Regions from separate parts of the Aquamicrobium lusatiense genome, predicted to be linked through region 2. Evidence: riboswitches for the same ligand, from Rfam matches in the RefSeq annotation. Region 2 holds a riboswitch; each other region holds the start of a gene.
The links. A riboswitch is a leader RNA that binds a small molecule or an ion and turns the genes downstream of it on or off. The one in region 2 is predicted to bind cobalamin.
Positions count from the first base shown of each region.

Region 1: linked by a shared signal. The riboswitch ahead of HNR59_RS16180 (TonB-dependent receptor) and the one ahead of HNR59_RS06775 (ribonucleoside-diphosphate reductase subunit alpha) in region 2 are both predicted to bind cobalamin.
Region 3: linked by a shared signal. The riboswitch ahead of HNR59_RS01235 (TonB-dependent receptor plug domain-containing protein) and the one ahead of HNR59_RS06775 (ribonucleoside-diphosphate reductase subunit alpha) in region 2 are both predicted to bind cobalamin.
Region 4: linked by a shared signal. The riboswitch ahead of HNR59_RS08540 (CbtB-domain containing protein) and the one ahead of HNR59_RS06775 (ribonucleoside-diphosphate reductase subunit alpha) in region 2 are both predicted to bind cobalamin.

Region 1 is NZ_JACHEU010000003.1:103,412-108,652, forward strand. Features, by position in the region: gene HNR59_RS16170 (acetate--CoA ligase family protein) at 1-1,469, shown strand, start outside; gene HNR59_RS16175 (enoyl-CoA hydratase/isomerase family protein) at 1,522-2,259, shown strand; cobalamin riboswitch at 2,587-2,783, shown strand; gene HNR59_RS16180 (TonB-dependent receptor) at 2,880-5,210, shown strand.
Region 2 is NZ_JACHEU010000001.1:1,416,131-1,421,371, reverse strand. Features, by position in the region: gene der (ribosome biogenesis GTPase Der) at 1-836, shown strand, start outside; gene HNR59_RS06780 (glutamine synthetase family protein) at 1,181-2,536, shown strand; cobalamin riboswitch at 2,776-2,994, shown strand; gene HNR59_RS06775 (ribonucleoside-diphosphate reductase subunit alpha) at 3,098-5,241, shown strand, end outside.
Region 3 is NZ_JACHEU010000001.1:231,765-237,005, forward strand. Features, by position in the region: gene HNR59_RS01225 (5-(carboxyamino)imidazole ribonucleotide synthase) at 110-1,186, opposite strand; gene purE (5-(carboxyamino)imidazole ribonucleotide mutase) at 1,183-1,680, opposite strand; cobalamin riboswitch at 1,806-2,003, shown strand; gene HNR59_RS01235 (TonB-dependent receptor plug domain-containing protein) at 2,171-4,027, shown strand; gene HNR59_RS01240 (ABC transporter substrate-binding protein) at 4,163-5,017, shown strand; gene HNR59_RS01245 (FecCD family ABC transporter permease) at 5,014-5,241, shown strand, end outside.
Region 4 is NZ_JACHEU010000001.1:1,786,199-1,791,439, reverse strand. Features, by position in the region: gene HNR59_RS08555 (VOC family protein) at 161-541, shown strand; gene HNR59_RS08550 (pyridoxal phosphate-dependent aminotransferase) at 972-2,084, shown strand; gene HNR59_RS08545 (histidine phosphatase family protein) at 2,094-2,645, opposite strand; adenosylcobalamin (AdoCbl) riboswitch at 2,715-2,796, shown strand; gene HNR59_RS08540 (CbtB-domain containing protein) at 2,844-3,053, shown strand; gene HNR59_RS08535 (CbtA family protein) at 3,066-3,800, shown strand; gene HNR59_RS08530 (hypothetical protein) at 3,804-4,436, shown strand; gene HNR59_RS08525 (TetR/AcrR family transcriptional regulator) at 4,532-5,173, shown strand; gene HNR59_RS08520 (isovaleryl-CoA dehydrogenase) at 5,142-5,241, shown strand, end outside.

The DNA of each region.
Region 1 (5,241 bases), on a different contig from region 2:
GCTATATCGAAGGGATCAGGGATCCGGCGCGCTTCATCGAGGCGGCCCGGCGCGCCCATGCCGCCGGCAAGCCATGGCTCGCCGTCAAGGCGGGGCGCACGGCCTTCGGCGCAGCCGCGGCCTTCTCGCACACCGCCAGTCTGGCCGGCAGCTATCAGGCCTTCGAGGCCGCCTGCCGGGATTGCGGCGTGCTGACGATGGACGACCCGGATGCAATGGTGCTGCTGGCTGCATCGCTGGCACGCTTCCCGCAGGCCCGGCCGAAGCGCGTCGCCATTGTCACGACGTCCGGTGGCGGTGGCGCCGTTACGGCCGACCGCCTCACCGATCACGGCATAGCGCTGGCGCAATTCAGCGCCGAGACGGCCAGTGAACTGTCCGAAATCTATCCCGCCAATGTCGCGGGCTCCAATCCCGTCGATCTCGGTTCCGCAAAGCAGGGTGGCTCGCTGGTTGTCGGGGCATCGACGCTGAAGCCGATCATTACCGACACCGGAAGCGATCTCATCCTGTCGGCGATCACCACGGCCCCGGATGTCGAGCTTCTGTGCCGCAGGTTTGACGAGGCCACCGTCGCTGCCCGGGACGAGGGCCATGTCAAGCCGCATATCATCGTGCTTCAGCAGGGGCAGTCGGCCGATGCGGCCAGATCGTTCCTTCGCTCGCAGAAGATCATCTACACGGACAGTCTCGATGACGCCATCCGGGCGACGGAAGCATGGGGCCGGCTTGCAGATACGAAGCCTGCCACGGCGCCGGCGCGCCCGGCGGCCATGGAGCCGGTAAGCCTGCCCGAAGGCTTGTCCGGAAGTGTCGGTGAGGCGGAAGCAAAAGCGTTCCTTGGCGAAAACGGCGTGCCCGTCAATCGCGGCCAGATCGTCGGCACTGCGGAGCAGGCGAGCGAAGCTGCGGCGCTGCTGGACGGCCCCTTCGTGGTGAAAGTGGTGTCTCCTGACATCGTGCATAAATCGGACGTCGGCGGTGTCGTGCTCGGCCTCGAAACGCCGGACGATGTGGCGCGGGCCGTAACCCGGATGGGCGCATCCATCGCGCAGAAGCTTCCCGATGCGCGTATCGAGGGTTTTCTGGTTCAGGAAATGCGCACCGGCAAGGTCGAACTGCTGGTGGGCGCCCGCAACGATCCGCAGTTCGGCCCGATGATCATCGTCGGCGCCGGCGGCGTTCTGGTTGAGCTGCTCAGGGATGTGGCGGTGGCGATGGCCCCTGTCTGCGAGAAGAAGGCACGATCGATGATCGAAAGCCTGCAGATCGCAAAGCTGATGCAGGGCTTCAGGGGCAGCGCGGAACTCGACATCGATGCCGCTGCGCAGGCCGTGTCGCGGATCAGCTGGATCGTATCGGACATCGGCCCCCGCTTCTGCGAACTCGACGTGAACCCGCTTCTTGTTGCAGAAGCCGGAAAGGGTTGCGTGGCCGTCGACGCCCGCATTCTGCTCGACGACAACTGATATCCGGCGGCCGGAGCGGCCCGGACGGACATGCACAGCACTGGAGGACTTAATGTCAGCACTGGACGTAAGACTGGATGGCAGGACGACCATCTTCACCATCAACCGCCCGGAGAAGATGAATGCCATCAATGCCGAGGTGGCGAATGAGATGCAGCGGCGCTTTGCCGAATTTGACGGCTCGGATCAGCGGGTCGCGATCATCACGGGCGCAGGGGAAAAGGCTTTTTCTTCCGGCGCCGATGTCTCGGACATTCCCGAACTCTGGCGCTGCATACCAACGATCGGCATCGTCACGGAAAAGCCTGTCATATGCGCTGTCCATGGCTGGTGCGTCGGCGGGGCGCTGGTGATGGCCGCAATGGCGGATCTGTGCGTGGTGACCGAGAACACCCGTTTTTCCTATCCCGAAGGTAAGGTCGGGCTGACAGGCGGCATGATTGCCACGCTGGCAGGGCGCATACCGCATAAGATGGCCATGGAGATCATGCTGCTTGGCCGAACCGTTTCCGGCCGCCGCGCCTGCGAGATCGGACTTGCCAATGAGGTGGTCGAAGACGGCAGGCATCTGGAAGCCGCGCTGGCGATGGCGCGCGAGATGGAAGATATGGCGCCGCTGGTGCTGAAGACGCTGAAGCGCTTCGTCGTCGAGCATACGCTTATCCAGACACCTTCGGAAAAGCTTGCGCGCGCCCAGCGCGACCTTGCCGTCGTCCGCACCAGCGCAGACCTGAAGGAAGGCGTTGCGGCGTTCCGGGAAAAGCGCAAGCCGGTGTTCAACGGCAGATAGAACCGATCCGCCATTTCCCGGCCGCCTTCAGGCCATGGACTGCCTGTGGGGCCGGTCCGCGCCGGCCGACGTCATTGCTGTGTCGGTCAAAGGGGCATCTTGCCGGCGGCTGCCACAGCCTCTGAACCTCCCCGCACGGCCGCCGGCGCATCGTTGCGGCGAGGTTTGGCGCAGGCGACCGGACCTGAAGCGTGTCGCGATCTTTCGGATTCGCTCCTTCCGCTCTAAGCCGTTGTTTTAACGCATGTTACTATCCCGAAACCGATACGCTCTTTCGAGCGGGATGCTTTAACTGTCCGGCGGCAATTGACTTGCCGGGCGTCCATGTTATCGGGAGCGCGGTTATGGTTCTTTCGTTGTCTCCGGAGAGCGAAAGCTAAGAGGGAATCCGGTGAAAATCCGGGGCTGCCCCGCAACTGTAAGCAGAGAGTGCGCCGTCGCTCATTGTCACTGGCTTTGCCGGGAAGACAGACGGTGCATGATGACCTGTGAGCCAGGAGACCTGCCTGACCATGGAAGTTCGGTGGGCGGGGTGGACCACTGGAATGTGCGGCATTCGGTAGAGGAAACCGGACGCGGCATCCGTCTTGCGAACCCCGTTGTTAAAGAGAGGGGGAGCAATGGCTGTCTTCACATATTCTACCACAAACAATACGGGTCGCCGCAGGCCGGGCTTTATCGCATGGCTTGGCCTTGGGGTGGCAATGATCGCTCTGGCAGGTCCGGGAAATGCTTTCGGGCAAACGAGAGCCGAGCAGAGCACGGAGGACATTGAAGGGGCGCGGGCTCCTCTTTTGACGCCCGAAGAAACCATTCTTCTGGAGCGCATAACCGTCACTGCCCAGCGCGGCCCGAACGAACTGTTCAACGTCGCGCAGAACGTCACCATCCTGACCGGCGAACAACTCGACAGCAGGGCCGTTCGCGATATCGACGACATGGTGCGTTATCTTCCCGGTCTGAGCGTCGACCGCGAAACCTCCCTCAACAATCCCTATGGCCAGCTTGGTTCGTTCAGCATCCGGGGCGTCGGCGGCAACCGGGTGCAGATCCTTGTCGATGGCGCGCGGGTTCAGGAACAGACGATCTACGGCAGCCGCGACTTCGCCGATCCCTTCAACATGAAGGCGGTTGAAATCGTTCGCGGTCCGTCTTCCGTGCTGTGGGGGGCGGATGCGCTGGGCGGCGTCGTTTCGTTTCGCACTCGCGATCCGCAGGATTTGCTGGATGGTTCCGACAAGCCATGGGCGGGTGAAATCAAGAGCGCCTATGACAGCTTCGACGGCAGCTTCCGCAAGCAGTTCACGGCGGCGGCCTCGCAGGGCGATTTCCAGATGCTGGCGAGTTTTGGCCACCTGTCCGCCCATGAGCCACGGCTGAGGAATGCGCGCGCCGACGGCGGCATCTGGGGATGTCCGCGTCCGGCCTCTTTCGGCTGTGACAAGCTGTTCGATGCCGACACCTACGCATGGAACGCGCTCGGCAAGCTGATCTGGACCCCCGAAGATCACGAGTTCAGGCTGACCGGGGAGTTCTTCAGGCGCCACACCGAAGTCGATCAGGTGTGGGACGCTTTTGCCGCCTCCAGCGGCTATGCCAGCGCCAGCTATCCGCGCGAGCTGGACATGCAGAGGACGCGTCTGGCGCTGGAGCACAAATGGACGCTCAACACGCCGCTGCTCGACGAAATCAAGTGGCAGCTGTCCTATTCACCGCAGAAGCGCGACACATCGGGCACGCAGACACGCATCTTCGCCACGCGTACGGACACATACACGCCCGTGCGCAATTATGGCGAAACCTTCCTTGAGGCGGATGTGCAGCTGACCAGCCGTTTCGCCACCGGCGGCATCGCCCACAAGCTGATCTACGGTTTCGACGGCGATCTGACGGATTCCTCCTATGACGGCTATAATATCGTCCACCGATCCGACACCGGCGCGACGACGATCCAGACCAATCAGGGCTACAACTTCCCCGAAGTGAAGACCCGCCGGGCGGACTTCTACATTCAGGATGAGATGGAACTGCTGGACGGGCGGCTCAGGATCACGCCCGGCGTTCGCTTTGCGACCTACAGGATCGATCCCACCGGGGACACGGGATACAAGCCCCTTCCCGGCAACGAGCCCGAGGTGACGAGCAACACGAAGCTCATCAAGAAGCTCGGCCTGATCTACGAGCTGGACGACAGCTATTCAGCCTATGCCTCCTATGGTGAAGGCTTCAAGATGCCGACGTCGCAGCAGATGTTCGTTTCGGCCAGCGACCCGTTCATCGGCGGCATCGTTCTGCCAAATCCCGGTCTGAAGCCGGAATCGGTCAGGAACTACGAGATCGGCCTCAGAGGGCTGTTCGATCGCGGAAGCTTCAGCGCCGGTGTCTTCTATGCCGACTATCAGGATTTCATTCGCGGGCCGATGAATCTCGATCCCACGCGGCCCAATGTCTGGACCTATGACAATGTCGAGGATGTCAAACTGTGGGGCATCGAGATCGCCGGCGAATATGAGTTCCATGCCGACTGGTGGGCATCTGCGGCGATCTCCTACCAGCATGGCACGCAAAGGGTGGCGGGCGGAAAGAAGACGCCCTTCGACGGGGCCGTGCCGCTGACGGCGGTGCTTGGCCTGCGCCATTTCATCGCCGACTGGAATCTGGAAGCGGAGGTTCTGGGCACCTTTGGCGCAGCGGTGACCCGCCGCGCCAGCCCGAACGCCTTCCTGCCGGGTGGCTATGCGGTGTTCGATGCCTATCTGAACTGGAAGCCGCGCAACAATCTGGAGCTCAACGCGGGCATCCAGAACATGTTCGACACGCGCTACTTCCGAAACAGCCTCTACGGTTACGATGTCACCCCTGCCTCCGCCGCCACGGCGGGAGCGCGCCCGCTTGAGGCGCAGGTTGCGCCGGGGCGCACCTTCAAGCTGGGAGCAACGCTGCGCTTCTAGCAAACAGCAGCAGACAAGCCGTCATGGGTGA
Region 2 (5,241 bases):
ATGATGAAAGCAAGCCGCTGCGCATCGCCGTGGTCGGTCGCCCCAATGCAGGCAAGTCGACGCTCATCAACGCGCTGATCGGCGAGGAACGTCTGCTGACCGGGCCGGAAGCGGGCATCACCCGCGATTCCATCTCCGTCGACTGGGAGTGGCGCGGACGGCAGATGAAGCTGTTCGACACGGCCGGCATGCGCCGCAAGGCAAAGGTGCAGGAGAAGCTTGAAAAGCTTTCCGTGGCCGATGGCCTGCGCGCCATCCGCTTCGCCGAGATCGTCATCATCGTGCTAGACGCCACCATTCCCTTCGAAAAGCAGGATTTGCAGATCGCCGACCTCATCATCCGCGAGGGACGCGCGCCGGTCATCGCCTTCAACAAGTGGGACCTGATCGACAATCCCCAGCAGCTGCTGGCGGAACTGCGCGAGAAGACCGAGCGACTGCTGCCGCAGGTGCGCGGCATTCAGGCGGTTCCGGTTTCGGCAGAAACCGGGCGCGGCCTCGACAAGCTGATGGAAGCGGTGGAGCGCACCCACAAGGTGTGGAACAGCCGCGTCTCCACCGGCAGGCTGAACCGCTGGCTGGAAGGCATCCTCGCCCATCATCCGCCGCCCGCCGTGGCCGGACGCCGGCTGAAGGTCAAATATGTCACGCAGGCCAAGACCCGCCCGCCGGGCTTCGTCGTTTCCTGCTCGCGGCCGGAAGCCATGCCGCAGTCCTATGTGCGCTATCTGATCAACAATCTGCGCGAGGCCTTCGACATGCCCGGGGTGCCGATCCGCGTGGCGCTGCGCACCTCCGACAACCCGTTCGCCGGCCGCGCCCGCAAGAAGAGCTGACAGGTCGAGCTTTCCTGACCCGGCTTGGCAAGGCTGTTGCCGCCGGGTAGTGTGTTCCTGAATGGCCCGGAATACAGGGCCGGGGGAAGCCACGGGCCGCATTTCATCATTCTCGTCCCGGCAGGTCTCCTGCAGCTTCAACGGGGACGAATCAAAATTCCTGGGAACAGGACACATCGGTCGGGCCGACCGCCAGCCACAAACGGTGCGCGCACGCAGCACCACCCCGCTCATTCTTTCATTGCAATCCATTCTGCCGGTGCAATGCCCGGCCCGAACGCGCGTGGCTTCCGAAAAGCCGCGCGCGTCGCCACCCCTATGTTCAACCAACCCGGAGGTATCAATTGAGTGAAGCGATCAGGGAGGTGCTGGACTGGCTGAAGAGCCGGCCTGACATCCACAGCCTGAGGGCCGCTGTGTGCGACCTGAACGGCATCATGCGCGGCAAGCGCATACCCGTCGATCAGGCTGCCAAGGCACTGGAAGGCAAGTTGCGCATGCCCTACTCGGTGTGCGGGGTCGACGTCTGGGGCGAGGACATCGTCGGCAACAAGCTGGTCTTCTCGACCGGCGACGCCGATGGCATCTGCCAGTGGACCGGTCGCGGCATCCTGCCGATGGACTGGACCGCCCATCCCACCGCACTCATTCCGCTCTGGCTGTCCGATGAAAGCGGCGCGCCCTTCCTTGGCGATCCGCGCCGGGCGCTGGCCCGCATTCTCGACCGCTACAAGGCGCTGAAGCTGACGCCGGTCGTCGCCACCGAGCTGGAATTCTATCTGGTCGACCCGAAGCCTGCCCGCCCGCGCGGCCCGGTCTCGCCGATCACCGGCCGCCGGCTCGATTCCGACGCGGCCCTTTCCATCGATGAGATCGACGACTTCGAAGGTTTCCTGCACGAAGTCTACGAGGCCTGCCGCCTACAGGACATTCCCGTCGACTCGGCCATTGCCGAGAACGGCGTCGGCCAGTTCGAGATCAATCTCAACCATGTTCCCGACGCACTGCGCGCCGCCGACGACGCGATACTCTTCAAGCGAACCGTCAAGGGCATCGCGCGCAACCACGGCTTCATCGCCTCCTTCATGGCGAAGCCCTATGGCAAGCGTTCCGGCAGCGGGTTTCATGTCCATTTCAGCCTGCTCGATGAAGACGGCAACAACGTCTTCGATGACGGCACGCCGCGCGGCTCCGACATATTGCGCCATGCGGTGGGTGGACAGCTCGCCGCCATGGCGGAAAGCACACTGGTGTTTGCCCCGCACTTCAACTCGTTCCGCCGCTTGCGTCCGAACTCGCATGCGCCAACCGCCGTTGCCTGGGGCTATGAGAACCGTATGGTCGCGATCCGCATCCCCGGCGGTCCAAACGCAGCACGCCGCATCGAGCATCGCGTGGCCGGGGCCGATGCAAATCCATATCTTGTGCTGGCTGCCATATTGGGGGCGGCGCTCATCGGCATCGAGAAGCAGCTGAACCCCGGGGAACCGGCGACAACCGATGTTTACGAACGCGACATGACCAAGTTGCCGCCCGACTGGGCCTCGGCGATTGCCAGCTTCGAAAACGGAAACCTCGTCGCGGAGATCTTTCCGGACGCGCTGCGCGGCTCCCTCGTCGCGTGCAAAAAGCAGGAACTGGAGACCTTTGCCCTGAGGGTCAACAATTTCGAATTCGAGACCTATCTGGAAGCGATCTGATACCAGCCGGCGGCGGATCGGTTTCCGCCGCCGCATCTTCCTGTGGTTATACCCGTGTTTCTCGTCGGCAGGGAGTTCCGGACGGCATCAAAATGCGTCAGGAATGCCGCCGCCTGCCCGGTCCGGCAAAAAACTTCCGATGAAGACTTTGTGCACAGGCAGCCTTTGGATTGTGGGCATAAGATAAATTCATCCATCAAATTCAAAATCAACCTGTTGACACCAGAACGGCTCCTGATACTAAATGTAGCCATCATGGTTCCTTTCAGCGCCAATATGGATCTGGAGGGCTAAGAGGGAAGTCGGTGCCCTTGCGAGGAAATCCGACGCTGCCCCCGCAACTGTAAACGGTGAGTCGTTGTCCCTTTTCGTGTCACTGGTGCGTTTCAGGCACCGGGAAGGCCGGACAGCGACGATGAGCCGTGAGCCAGGAGACCTGCCGTGATACTGCACGAAACTCGGGCGGGGTGTCCCGGAGGTGCGCTTGCCCACGTGGCCTGAGCCACGCCATCGGGCATGCGTTGCCGTCAGTTCCCCCGTCCACAGCGCCACGGGGATAAGATGCCGGCGACCACTGCACTCCAGACGAACGGGACCGATGCGGTTCCACCTTCCATCGAAAACGAAGCCCGGACCCCGACGGAGCCCGGCTACCGCATCATCCGTCGCAACGGATCGGTCACGCCCTTCGATCCGACCAAGATCACCGTTGCGCTGACCAAGGCGTTCCTGGCTGTCGAAGGCTCGGTGGCGGCCGGCTCGCGCCGCGTGCACGACGTGGTCAAGGACCTGACCGAGCAGGTCGTGGGCAACCTCACCCGCCGCATCGGCGAAGGCCGCACCTTCCACATTGAAGACGTGCAGGATCAGGTGGAACTGGCGCTGATGCGCTCGGAGCACCACAAGGTCGCCCGCGCCTATGTGCTCTATCGCGAAGAGCGCGCCCGCGAGCGTGCGGCCGCCAAAGCCGCCGCTCCTGAATCCGCCGCGCCGTCGCTCCACGTCACCCGCGCCACCGGCGAAAAGGTTGCGCTGGACGAAGCCCGTTTCCGCCGCATCGTCGAGGAAGCCTGCGAAGGGCTGGAGGCTGTCTCCCCGCAGCCGATCCTCAACGAGGCGCTGCGCAATCTCTATGACGGCATCACCGAGGACGAACTGTCGCTGGCGCCGATCCTTGCCGCGCGCACGCTGGTCGAGACCGAGCCCAACTACAGCTTCGTTTCCGCCCGCCTGCTGCTCGACCGGCTTCGCCGCGAGGCGCTGAGCTTCGTCACCGGCCGCTCCGAGCAGGCCACGCAGGCCGACATGGCCGAGCGCTATGCGACCTATTTCCCGGAATTCATCCGCACCGGCATCGAGGCCGACCTGATCGATCCCGAACTCGGGCGTTTCGACCTCAAGCGCATCGGCGCCGCCCTCAAGGCCGAACGCGACCTGAACTTCCAGTATCTGGGCCTGCAAACGCTTTACGACCGCTATTTCCTGCACACCAGGGGCAAGCGCTTCGAACTGCCGCAGGCGTTCTTCATGCGCGTCGCCATGGGCCTCGCCGCCCGTGAGATCGACCGCGAGGCGCGCGCCATCGAGTTCTACAACCTGTTGTCGTCCTTCGACTTCATGTGCTCGACGCCGACCCTGTTCAACTCGGGTACGCTCAGGCCGCAGCTTTCGTCCTGCTTCCTGACCACCATCGGCGACGACCTCGACGCCATCTTCAAGGGCGTGAAGGACAATGCGCTGCTCGCCAAATATTCCGGCGGCCTCGGCAATGACTGGACGCCGGTGCGTGGCCTCGGCGCCCACATCAAGGGCACCAACGGCGAGAGCCAGGGCGTGGTGCCGTTCCTGAAGGTGGCCAACGACACCGCCATCGCCGTCAATCAGGGCGGCAAGCGCAAGGGCGCGGTCTGCGCCTATCTGGAAACATGGCATGTCGACATCGAGGAATTCCTCGACCTGCGCAAGAATACCGGCGACGACCGCCGCCGCACCCATGACATGAACACGGCCAACTGGGTGCCGGACCTGTTCATGGAGCGCGTCGAGGCCGACGGCGAGTGGACGCTGTTCTCGCCCGACGAGGTTCCGGACCTGCACGACCTTTACGGCACGGCCTTCCGTAACGCCTATGAAGCCTATGAGGCCAGGGCCGCGGCCGGCGAACTGCGGGTCTGGCGCAAGATTCGCGCGCTCGACCTGTGGCGCAAGATGCTGACCATGCTGTTCGAGACCGGGCATCCGTGGGTCACGTTCAAGGATCCGTGCAACATCCGTTCGCCGCAGGGCCATGTCGGTGTGGTGCACTCCTCCAACCTGTGCACGGAAATTACCCTCAACACGTCGAAGGACGAGGTTGCCGTGTGCAATCTGGGTTCGATCAACCTTGCCAATCATGTGTCCGAGCAGGGTCTCGACCTCGACCGCCTCGCCCGGACCGTGGGCACGGCGATGCGCATGCTCGACAACGTTATCGACATCAACTTCTACACCATCCCCGAAGCGCGCGCCTCGAACCTGCGCCACCGCCCGGTCGGCCTTGGCCTGATGGGCTTCCAGGACGCGTTGCAGGCGATGCGCATTCCCTATGCTTCGGAAGGGGCTGTCGAATTCGCCGACCGCTCGATGGAAGCGATCAGCTACCACGCCATCTCCGCTTCGGTGGATCTCGCCGCCGAGCGCGGCCGCTATCCGAGCTTCGAGGGATC
Region 3 (5,241 bases), 1.2 Mb from region 2:
GAATACCCATATACGTCGCAATGCAGACTTCCCCGCCTTTGATCCCGGCGATTCCTGACAGCGAATTGCGACAGGAACAAGAATACGCCGCACGGCCATTGCCGCAGGCTCAGTTGCGGCCGGTCAGGCGGGTGAAATGGCCCATCTTGCGGCCGGGGCGAGCCTCTGCCTTTCCATAGAGATGGACAAGGACGTCCGGCTCGGCCACGAGTTCAGGTACGCGCGCGACATCGTCGCCGATCAGGTTCTCCATCACGCAGGCGCTGTGATGGCGCGTGTCGCCCAGCGGCAGCCCGGCAATGGCCCTGACGTGCTGCTCGAACTGCGAGATGACGCAGGCGGCTTCGGTCCAGTGGCCGGAATTGTGCACCCGCGGCGCGATCTCGTTGACCAGCACCGAGCCATCGTCCAGTACGAAGAACTCCACGCCGATGACGCCCACATAGCCGAGCGCTTCGAGTATCGAGGCGGCAGCGGCCCGCGCGACGTCGGCGGTAATGTCGGGAACGGCGGCAGGCACGGTGGAGGTGTGCAGGATGCCGTCGCGATGGACGTTGCGTGCCGGCGCATAGGTCGCCACCCTGCCATCGGCGCCCCGCGCACCGATCACCGAAATCTCGCACTCGAAGGAAATGAGTCCTTCAAGGATCAGCGGCACCGACCCCATCGCCTCGAAGACGCCGGAATAATTGCCGCTTTCCATATGGCGGAACACGCGCTGGCCCTTGCCGTCATAACCCATGCGGCGTGTCTTCAGCACGCCGTTGCCGCCAAAACTGTGCAGGGCGGACGCAAGGTCCGCGTCGCTGTCGACGGCAAGGAAGGGGGCCGTGTCGATACCGATGCCGTTGAGGAACTGCTTTTCGCTCAGCCGGTCCTGGGACACCTCCAGCGCCCGGGGCGGCGGCAGAACGGGCACGCGCCCTGCGAGCGTCTCGGCGGCCTCCACCGGCACGTTCTCGAATTCATAGGTGATGACATCGCTGATCGCGGCCAGTTCGGCCAGCCCGGCCGGATCGTCATAGGCAGCCACGATCTGCCGGTTCGCCACCTGCGCGGCCGGGCAACCGGCCTGCGGCTCCAGCACGGCGATGCGGTAGCCGAGGCGCGCGGCGGCCATGGCCAGCATGCGGCCAAGCTGGCCGCCGCCGACGATGCCGATTGTCGATCCGGGCGCCAGCATCACGCGTCGTCCTTCGGCTCGAAGGCAACCTTGTCGGTCTGCGCGGCGCGCCAGCCTTCCAGCCGCCCGGCCAGCGCATCGTCGGTGAGCGCCAGAACAGCGGCGGCGAGAAGTGCCGCATTGACCGCGCCGGCCTTGCCGATAGCCAGCGTGCCGACCGGAATGCCGGCCGGCATCTGCACGATCGACAACAGCGAATCCTGTCCGGACAGCGCCTTCGATTCCACCGGCACGCCGAACACGGGCAGCGAGGTCATCGCCGCCGTCATGCCCGGCAGATGGGCGGCCCCGCCGGCGCCAGCCACCACCACCTTGTAACCGGCAGCCTTCGCGCCGTGGGCAAAGTCATAGAGACGTTGCGGCGTGCGATGCGCGGAAACGATGAGGCTTTTGTGGGAAACACCAAGTTCGGCGAGCGTTTCGGCGGCGTGACGCATGGTCGCCCAGTCGGACTGGCTGCCCATGATGATGGCGACATCGGCTTGTCGGTCGGTCAATGGCCTGCTCCCGTCAGCTAAAGCGGCGACGTAGCGGAATTTTCGCCCCCCCGCAAGGACGAGAAGCGCTGCGGGCACTGCTGATCCCGTACTGTCCGAATTGACACGCCGTGCCAGCGATGCTTAGCGTCGCAACCGGAACTGGTTCCGATTACGGATAAAAAGGGAACACGGTCTGCCGCATTGCCGGCAAAGCCGCGACTGCCCCCGCAACTGTAGCCGCCGAGCCTCCCCCGATATGCCACTGGATCTTGACGGTCCGGGAAGGCGGCGGGAGGCAATGACGCGGAAGTCAGGAGACCTGCCGGTTCCGGTCACCCATGTCTGATCTCGGGGTGAGATCGGGCGCGGCCGTCCGCAGCGGTGACACGAAACGTGTTGCCGCGTGCCGGTACGGCCGAAGGGTGCAGACTGCACCTCCCCTGCCTGCCAGCTCCCGGTGAAAGGCTGTTTTTCCGGGCGCTCCCGTGCCCGGCAGGGGGAAATGACGATGAGAACAACGATTCTGGCTGCCGGCATCTGCTCGCTGACGCTTACCGGTGCCGTCCGGGCGCAGGATGAAGGCCAGCAGGCCGGCGATGTCATCGAGCTGAAGACAATCTCGGTAACCGCCAACCGCACCCCGACCCGGAAGAACAAGGTCGGCTCTAAGGTGGAGCAGATCACGCAGGCGGAAATCGGGGGGAAATCCCGTCCGGTCCTCAGCGACTATCTGAACCTGCTGCCCGGCGTTTCGGTTGCCAGAAATGGCGGCCTCGGCGGCACGACCGGCCTTTTCGTGCGCGGTCTTGGCTCCGGCTACGTCAAGACGCTCTACAATGGCATCGACATTTCCGACCCGACCGGCACACAGGTGCTGACGCATTACCAGTATCTTCTCACCGGCGGCATCAGCAATGTGGACGTTCTGAAGGGCTCCCAGAGCACCCTCTACGGTTCCAGTGCCATAGCCGGTCTGGTGAACATCTCGACGCTCGGCCAACCGGACAGCGGAGTTCACCATACGGTTGAGGCCGAGGGCGGTTCTTTCGGCACCGTGCGGGGCCGCTACGGATTTACCGCTGCGAACGAAGGATCGGGATTCGCAGGCAACGTCTCGGGGTTGCACACCGACGGCATCTCGGCTCTGGCAGACGGCCGGGAGCGGGATGGCCTCGACAGTCTGAATATCGACCTCACCGCCGAACACAGGATCAACGAAGCCTTTTCGGTCTTCGGCTCGGTCTTGCACCTCAATTCAAAGGCCGAATTCGATGGCAACGGCCCCGACGATCCCGACAGCTATGAGCGGGCGAGGATGACCGGAGGCCGGTTCGGACTCAATTTCGATCTCATGGACGGCAGGCTGAAGAACACCGTCTCCGCTCAAGGTTTCAAATCCGACCGGGAGAGCGTGTGGGGCGGTTTCCCCAGCTCCTTCATCGGCACAAGGCAGAAGATCGATTATCAGGGATCGTTCGAGGCGACGGAAAGAGTTCTCCTGCAATATGGCCTCGACCATGAGAAACAGGAAGCCGACGATGCCGGCGGCGGCAGCCCGCTGGGCAAGTTCGATCTTACCGGCGTGTGGGCTCAGGCGGTCCTCGAACCGGTGAATGATCTGGTGCTCACCGCTGGGCTTCGCCATGACGAGCATTCCGAATTCGGCGGCCACACCACCTATCGCGGCACGGCGTCCTACCTGTTTGCCACCACAGGAACCCGCCTTCATTCATCTTATGGAACAGGTTTTCTGGCTCCAAGCCTCTACCAGCTTTACGCCCCCTCCAGCGTGGGCAACCCCAACCTTCAGCCGGAGACGAGCCGCAGCTTCGATATAGGTGTGGAGCAGCATTTGCTGGGCGGGGCGCTGACGGCCGATGTCACCTACTTCCACATCAGGGTGGACGACAAGATCGACTGGATAAACGATTTCAGCTATCCGTGGGGCGGCTACTACGACCAGACACCCGGAACCACGCGCTCGAAAGGCGTCGAAGCTTCCTTCACCTACGCCGCCACCGGCTGGCTCGACCTCGGCGGCTCCTACACCTATACGGATTCGCGCAAGGCGGACGGCACCCGCAACGTCCGCATTCCGCGACATGCCGTTGTCCTTTCGGCCGAAGCCCGGCCTGCCGAAAAGTGGACCATTGGCGCAGACGTGAAATTCGTCGCGGATGTCGTGGACGGCGGCGCAAAGCTGGATGATTATGTGCTGCTCAACGCCAAAGTCGCGTACCAGCTCACGGAGTCCACGCAGATCTACCTTCGGGGTGAAAATCTGCTCAACGAGAACTACCAGACCGTGAAAGGCTACGGCACACCCGGCATCGCTGCCTTCGCCGGAATCAAGGCGAAGTTCTAAAGCAGTTCCAGCAAAAGTGCGAAGCAGTTTTGCGTCCGGAACTGCGTGGAAACAAGGAGATAGAGCATTGGAAGTGATCCCTTTTTCACCGGAAATGCTCTAGTGTCCGAAGGCAACCGCCGAAAGCATTCCCCTTTGCGCGCCATTTTTGCTGGATGGCGCGCAAATCTGCTGATGGCATTTGCCTTGGGTCTTTCCGTGATGCCGACCCTTGCGCAGGACACCCCGCCACCCCGCGTCGTTTCCATGAACCTGTGCACCGACCAGCTCGCCATGCTGATCGCCGGCGAAGGGCAGCTTCATTCCGTCTCGGTGCTGGCCAGCGATCCGCGCAGCTCGGCGATGGCGCGGCAGGCCGAAGCCTTCGTGACCAATCACGCGCTTGCCGAGGAAATCTTCCTCATGGAACCCGACCTCGTTCTCGCCGGCACATTCTCCTCGCGCGCCACGGTCGGGTTGCTGCGCCGTCTGGGATTCAGGGTGGAGGAATTCGCCCCGGCAACCTCCTTTGACGATGTCCGTGACCATATCGCCCGCATCGGTGAACTCCTCCACCGCCAGCAGCGCGCCGCTGAGCTGATCGCCGAGGTGGACGCCGGTCTTGCGCGTCTCGCCTCCGGCCCGCAATCCGGCCGCACCATCGCGCTCTACGAGCCAAACAGCTATACGGCGGGCAGCGGTACGCTGGCCAACGAGATCTTCACCGCGGCGGGGCTGGTCAACATCGCCGAAAGGCTGGGGATCGCCGGCTCGGCGCGCCTGCCGCTGGAGCAGCTCATCATGGCAAAACCCGATCTGATCGGCCGTTCCAGCAGCGACTACGGCGCACCGGCGCTGGCGCAGGAAAACCTCGTCCACCCGGCTTTCCGCGCCCTCGCAGGGCAGAAGGTCGTCGATCTGCCGGTCGCGAAAATGATCTGCGGCGCGCCCTTCACCCTCGATGCCGCCTTCATGCTGCAGGATGCGGCGGGGGAACAGAACCAGCCATGAACGCCGATCATCGTTATCATCTTCTGATCGCGCTGCTTGCCGCGCTCACCCTGGTGCTGTTCCTGCTGTCGCTGACGGTCGGCCCGGCGGCGGTCGGCTTTGCCGACAGCATGGCGGCGCTGTTCTCCGGCAAAGCCGATGGCGTTGCCCTCATCATGCGCGAGATCAGGCTGCCGCGCGCCATTCTCGGGCTGATGATCGGCGCGACGCTCGGCCTCTCCGGC
Region 4 (5,241 bases), 370 kb from region 2:
CCGATCAAACTGCTATTCACTTTATGGCATAAGCCTCAGATTCTCCGGTGAAAGCCAGCCCTTGTTCATATTTGCCTCCTGCATCTGAGCAGGGTGGCCAGATGGTGCTTTCCGATCTGTCTGGAATCGGGCTAGGTCACAATCATTCAGGAGGAAACGCATGTTCAGTCACGTCATGGTCGGCTCGAATGATCTCGAGCAATCCAAAAAGTTTTATGATGCCATTTTCACCGCTTCAGGTGGCACCGCAGGTACGATCGATCCGAAGGGGCGCGTTGTTTACAGCAAAGGCGGGCCTCGTTTCATGATTACGGCGCCGATCAACGGAGATTCCGCATGCCATGCCAACGGCGGCACGATCGGTTTTGCCCTTTCGTCGCCCGATGAGGTTGATGCATGGCACGCGGCGGGGGTTGAAAACGGGGGAACGTCGATCGAAAACCCGCCCGGTATCCGCGAAGTCGGAAGCCGGAAGTTATATCTGGCCTATCTTCGTGACCCCACAGGCAACAAGCTTTGCGCAAGCGCACTGGCTCCGTGACCGCATAGATTCCCGGCCATGTTCTGATCCGCATTGATGCTGCGGCGCCGTTGCTGATGGCCAGATGTAACCGGTGTGGGCGACAAGGGAGCGACATGCCCAGACATGCGGCATGGCGGAGATGCCTTTCAGGCGACCCGCCATGCCGGATCCGCTCCGTAGCAGTTGCTCCAGCCACGCCCCCCCGGCAGAGCCTCAAAATCACACATCGCTCCCAAGAGGTAACTACGGAAGCCTTTGCCCGGCGTGAGGGAACAGGGGACCTTGCTCCGCGCCTGCGGCTGCGCTTAAAGCATTGTGTGAGGTCTCGGGGGCTATTTGCGCTGGAGACATCCGGGCTTGCTATTCAAGATGTGCGGTTGCCTTGAAAAGCACCCGCCGTGTGAATGCAGCCCGTTTCGGCCGCAACCGTTTTGACGACTGGATCGCCATGCCCATCTATCCGCCGTTCACGCCCATTATCTCAGCCCTGCCCTCGACCGTTCCGTTCGTGGGGCCGGAAGCGCAGGAGCGCGCAGGCGGCCAGAAATTCCGTGCCCGGATCGGCGCCAATGAAAGCAGCTTCGGTCCCTCCCCTAGCGTCATCGCCAGTATGACCGAGGCCGCGCCCGACATGTGGATGTATTGCGATCCGGACAATCACGACGTCAAAGTCGCGGTCGCAGCCCATCATGGCGTGAAACCTGAGAACATCGTGATCGGGGAAGGCATAGACGGGCTGCTGGGGCTGATCGCACGCATGTATGTGGGCGCGGGCGAACCGGTGGTGACGTCGCTTGGCGCCTATCCCACGTTCAATTTCCATATTGCCAGCGTCGGCGGCAGGCTGGTGCCGGTGCCATACAAGAATGACCGCGAAGATCTTGACGGGTTGCTGGAAGCGGTGCGCCGGGAAAATTCCCGGCTGGTCTATCTCTCCAATCCCGACAATCCGATGGGAAGCTGGTGGGATGCCGACGAGATAAACCGCTTTGTCGAAGCCCTGCCCGAAACCACCATGTTCATTCTCGACGAGGCCTACTGCGAGCTGGCGCCGGCTTCCGCCCTGCCGGCAATCGATGTTTCGTGCCCTAACGTGGTGCGCATGCGCACCTTCTCCAAGGCTTACGGGCTTGCAGGCATTCGCTGCGGGTATGCCATCGGAGAAGAGGCGGTTATCGCCGCCTTCGAGAAGATCCGTAATCACTATGGCGTCAGCCGCATGGCGCAGATCGCGGGCGAGGCCGCGATCAAGGATCAGGCATGGCTGGCAGAGGTGGTGCGCAAGGTGGAAGCCGGACGGCAGCGCATCGCCGCGATCGCTGCGGAAAATGGGCTCGACGCCCTGCCCTCCGCCACCAATTTCGTGGCCGTGGACTGCGGCAGGGACGGCGCTTTTGCGCTGAAGGTGCTCCAGAACCTGCTGGCGCGTGAGGTGTTCATCCGCAAGCCGATGGTGGCCGGGCTTGATCGCTGTGTCCGCATCAGCGTCGGGCTCGACCACGAGCTCGATATTCTGGCTGAGGAACTGCCGAAAGCACTGGCCGCCGCTCGCGCGGGATAGGCTGGCTGTTCATCGGGAGACCATACGCAGAGCCCAGCGACGGCCATCGCTGGTGAAGTGGGTCAGGCTGAGAGGCTGAACATCTACTGCCCGGAAAGCCTGCGATGGCGCGCCAAGCACTTCGCAGACGGCAGCACGAATGACTGCGGGGTGCGTGATTGCAAGCGTATGCCCCGAAAGGCCGAGGTTTTCCTTCAGAAAAGCCGCGATACGCCGGCGCAGATCGTTCAGCGTTTCGCCGCCGTGCGGTGCAACATCCGGGTCGGACATCCATGCGGCAAGTTCCGCCGGATCGAGCTCGGCAAGCCTGCGGCCGGCCCACAAGCCGAAATTCTGGTCGGCCAGCGCCGCGACAGGCTCCCCCTTCAGGCCCAGAGCATTCGCCGTTTCCAGAACCATGAGCTCCGGCCCGTGCCAGACACGATCCGCATCCGGGATTTGAGTGGCCAGCCTTTGCGCCTGAGAGAGCGATTTCTGCTCCAACGGTTCATCCCGATGAAAGGCATTGCGGCGCAAAGCGGCGGTCGCACCACAACAAATCAGGGTCAGGCGTCCTGTCATATTCTCTCGCGTCTCCCCTTCAGTTCAATTGACAGCCATACAGGACGGCGGGTAATTTCGGCAAAGGTTACGGATCCGGAAGCTGGTGAAAATCCAGCACGGTCGCGCCACTGTGACCGGCAGGAGTGCCGGAAGTCAGACCTTGGTTCGTCTCCCCAGCTTGCATGAACGGGACGCAGGATCCCAGGGAGAAGCACGATGTCCGACATTACTTTTGCACCAGACGTGCGGCCGGTTCCTATTCCGGTTCGCGAAATCATGCCATGGGCCATTTTCGGCGGCCTGCTCATGATTCTGGGCATCTATTTCATCGGCGCGGAAGAAGGGGCAACGACCCTGTTCTCAAGCCTGAGCACGCATGAATTTGTTCATGACGCGCGTCACCTCCTCGGCTTCCCCTGCCACTGAAAGAACAGCGCCATGGTTGGAAATCTTCTGCTTCGCGGGATGCTGATCGGCGTCCTCGCTGGTCTCTTCGCATTCGGTTTTGCCCGCGTGTTCGGCGAACCTCACATCGACACCGCCATCGCTTATGAAGAAGCGGCGGCCGCAGCCTCCGGCGAACCGGCCGAGGAAGAGGAAGAGCTGGTCAGCCGCGAAACGCAGGCCGGACTTGGCCTGCTGACAGGTTCGGTCGTCTATGGCGCCGCCATCGGCGGGCTGTTCGCGCTGGTCTTCGCCTTCGTCTACGGGCGTGTCGTCACGCTCACGCCCCGCGCCACCGCCGGCCTGCTGGCGATCGCCGCCTTCATCGCCGTGGTGATTGCCCCAGCCATGAAATATCCGGCGACGCCGCCGGCCGTCGGCAATCCCGAAACGATCGGCGAGCGCACCGAGCTGTTCTTCGTCATGCTGATCGTCTCGATCATAGCGGCCGTGATCGCCGTTGCGCTGGCGCGGCGACTGTGGAGCCAGCTGGGCGGCTGGAATGCCGGCATCGTCGGAGGCCTCGCCTTCCTCGCCATCATCGCCATTGCCCAGTATGCGCTGCCGACGGTAAACGAGATTCCAGAAGGCTATTCGGCCGATCTGATCTGGCATTTCCGCACCTCCTCGCTCGGCATGCATGCGGTGCTGTGGACGGTGATCGGGCTCGGCTTCGGCGCGGTTGCCGAGCGTGCGCTGGCGACCCGCCAGCGCGGCCGGACGGCCTGAGATATGCAGGCGCGGCACGCTTCTCCTCTGGCGCGTGCCGCGCTTGTTCTTGCCCTTGCAGCGACGGGTTTTGCCAGCAGAGAGGCCGAAGCGCACCGGCGCTTCAACCCGGAAGAAATCAAGGGCATTCCGATCGCCAGCCTGTCGCACGGGCAGATGGCGGTGATCGCCGACTACCGCAGCGACATCATGAAACTGGCCGCGCAGGAGCGGCAGATGGACGACACCTTCGTGCGCCTGCTGAACTATGGCAACATCCAGTACACCTATTGCCTGTGGGGTCTGGTTCCCGGCACACTGGCCGACGAGGAAAGCCCCTTCAACGAATGCGCCCACGCCTATCTGTCGGCCGCGCGCGAACTACTTTCCCACATGCGTGAAACATCGGCCAACAAGGAGGCGGTCGAAGATCTCGTGTCGCGCATCGATGCGGACATGGTGCGCAAGGAATCCTCCTTCGTGCTATGCCAGTACAGCGCCGACACCTTCGATACGGCCAGCGTGGTTCGCCCCGTATGGAGCGATATTCCCAAACATTTGCCGAGCCTCGCCGCCTTTTCCGGGTTGGGGCTGGCCTTAGCCGCGGCAGGAATGGTGCTCGGCAAGGGACGCTCGCGGCCTGACAACCACAACTGAGTTCACAATCGACCTGCTATCCCCTGCTATTCATGATCTTGTCTGCCTCTTGAATTAATTGAACGTGCGTTTTATTAAAGGAGTGGAGGAACCCGATGGCACGCACTGCAGGATCGGATGGCGAGAGAACGGAAGCGGCGATCCGCGAGGCGGCCGTCGATCTGATCGCGCGCCATGGCTACGAGGCTGTATCCATGCGCCAGCTTGCGGCGCGGGTCGGCGTCCAGGCGGCGGCGCTCTACCGCTACTTTCCCACCAAGGAAGACCTGCTCTTCACCCTGATGCGCGAGCACATGGAGGCATTGCTCGGCGCATGGAGCGAGGCGCGCCCTGCCACCACGGACGCCACCACGCGCCTTGCCACCTTCGTCGCAAACCACATCGCCTTCCATATCGAACGGCGTTCGCAGACCCATATTTCCAACATGGAGCTGCGCAGCCTCTCACCCGAACGGCTGACCTTCATCCTGCGGCTGCGCACTTCTTACGAAAAAGAGCTGCGCGCCATCCTGCGCGACGGCGCGGAAGCCAGCGTCTTCGATTTGGACGACATCGGGCTCACCGCCATGGCGGTGATCCAGATGATCACCGGCGTCATCGTCTGGTTCCGGCCGGACGAGCGGCTTTCGGTGGAAGGGGTGACGCAGACCTATCTTTCCATGACAATGCGCCTTGTCGGGGCGACCACGAACCGGGAGACACAGCATGTACACGCAGGCACTCGACTTCGGGCTTGACGAAGACGTCGCGGCACTTCGCGACCTCGTTCACCGCTTCGCGCAGGAAAAGGTCGCGCCGCTGGCGG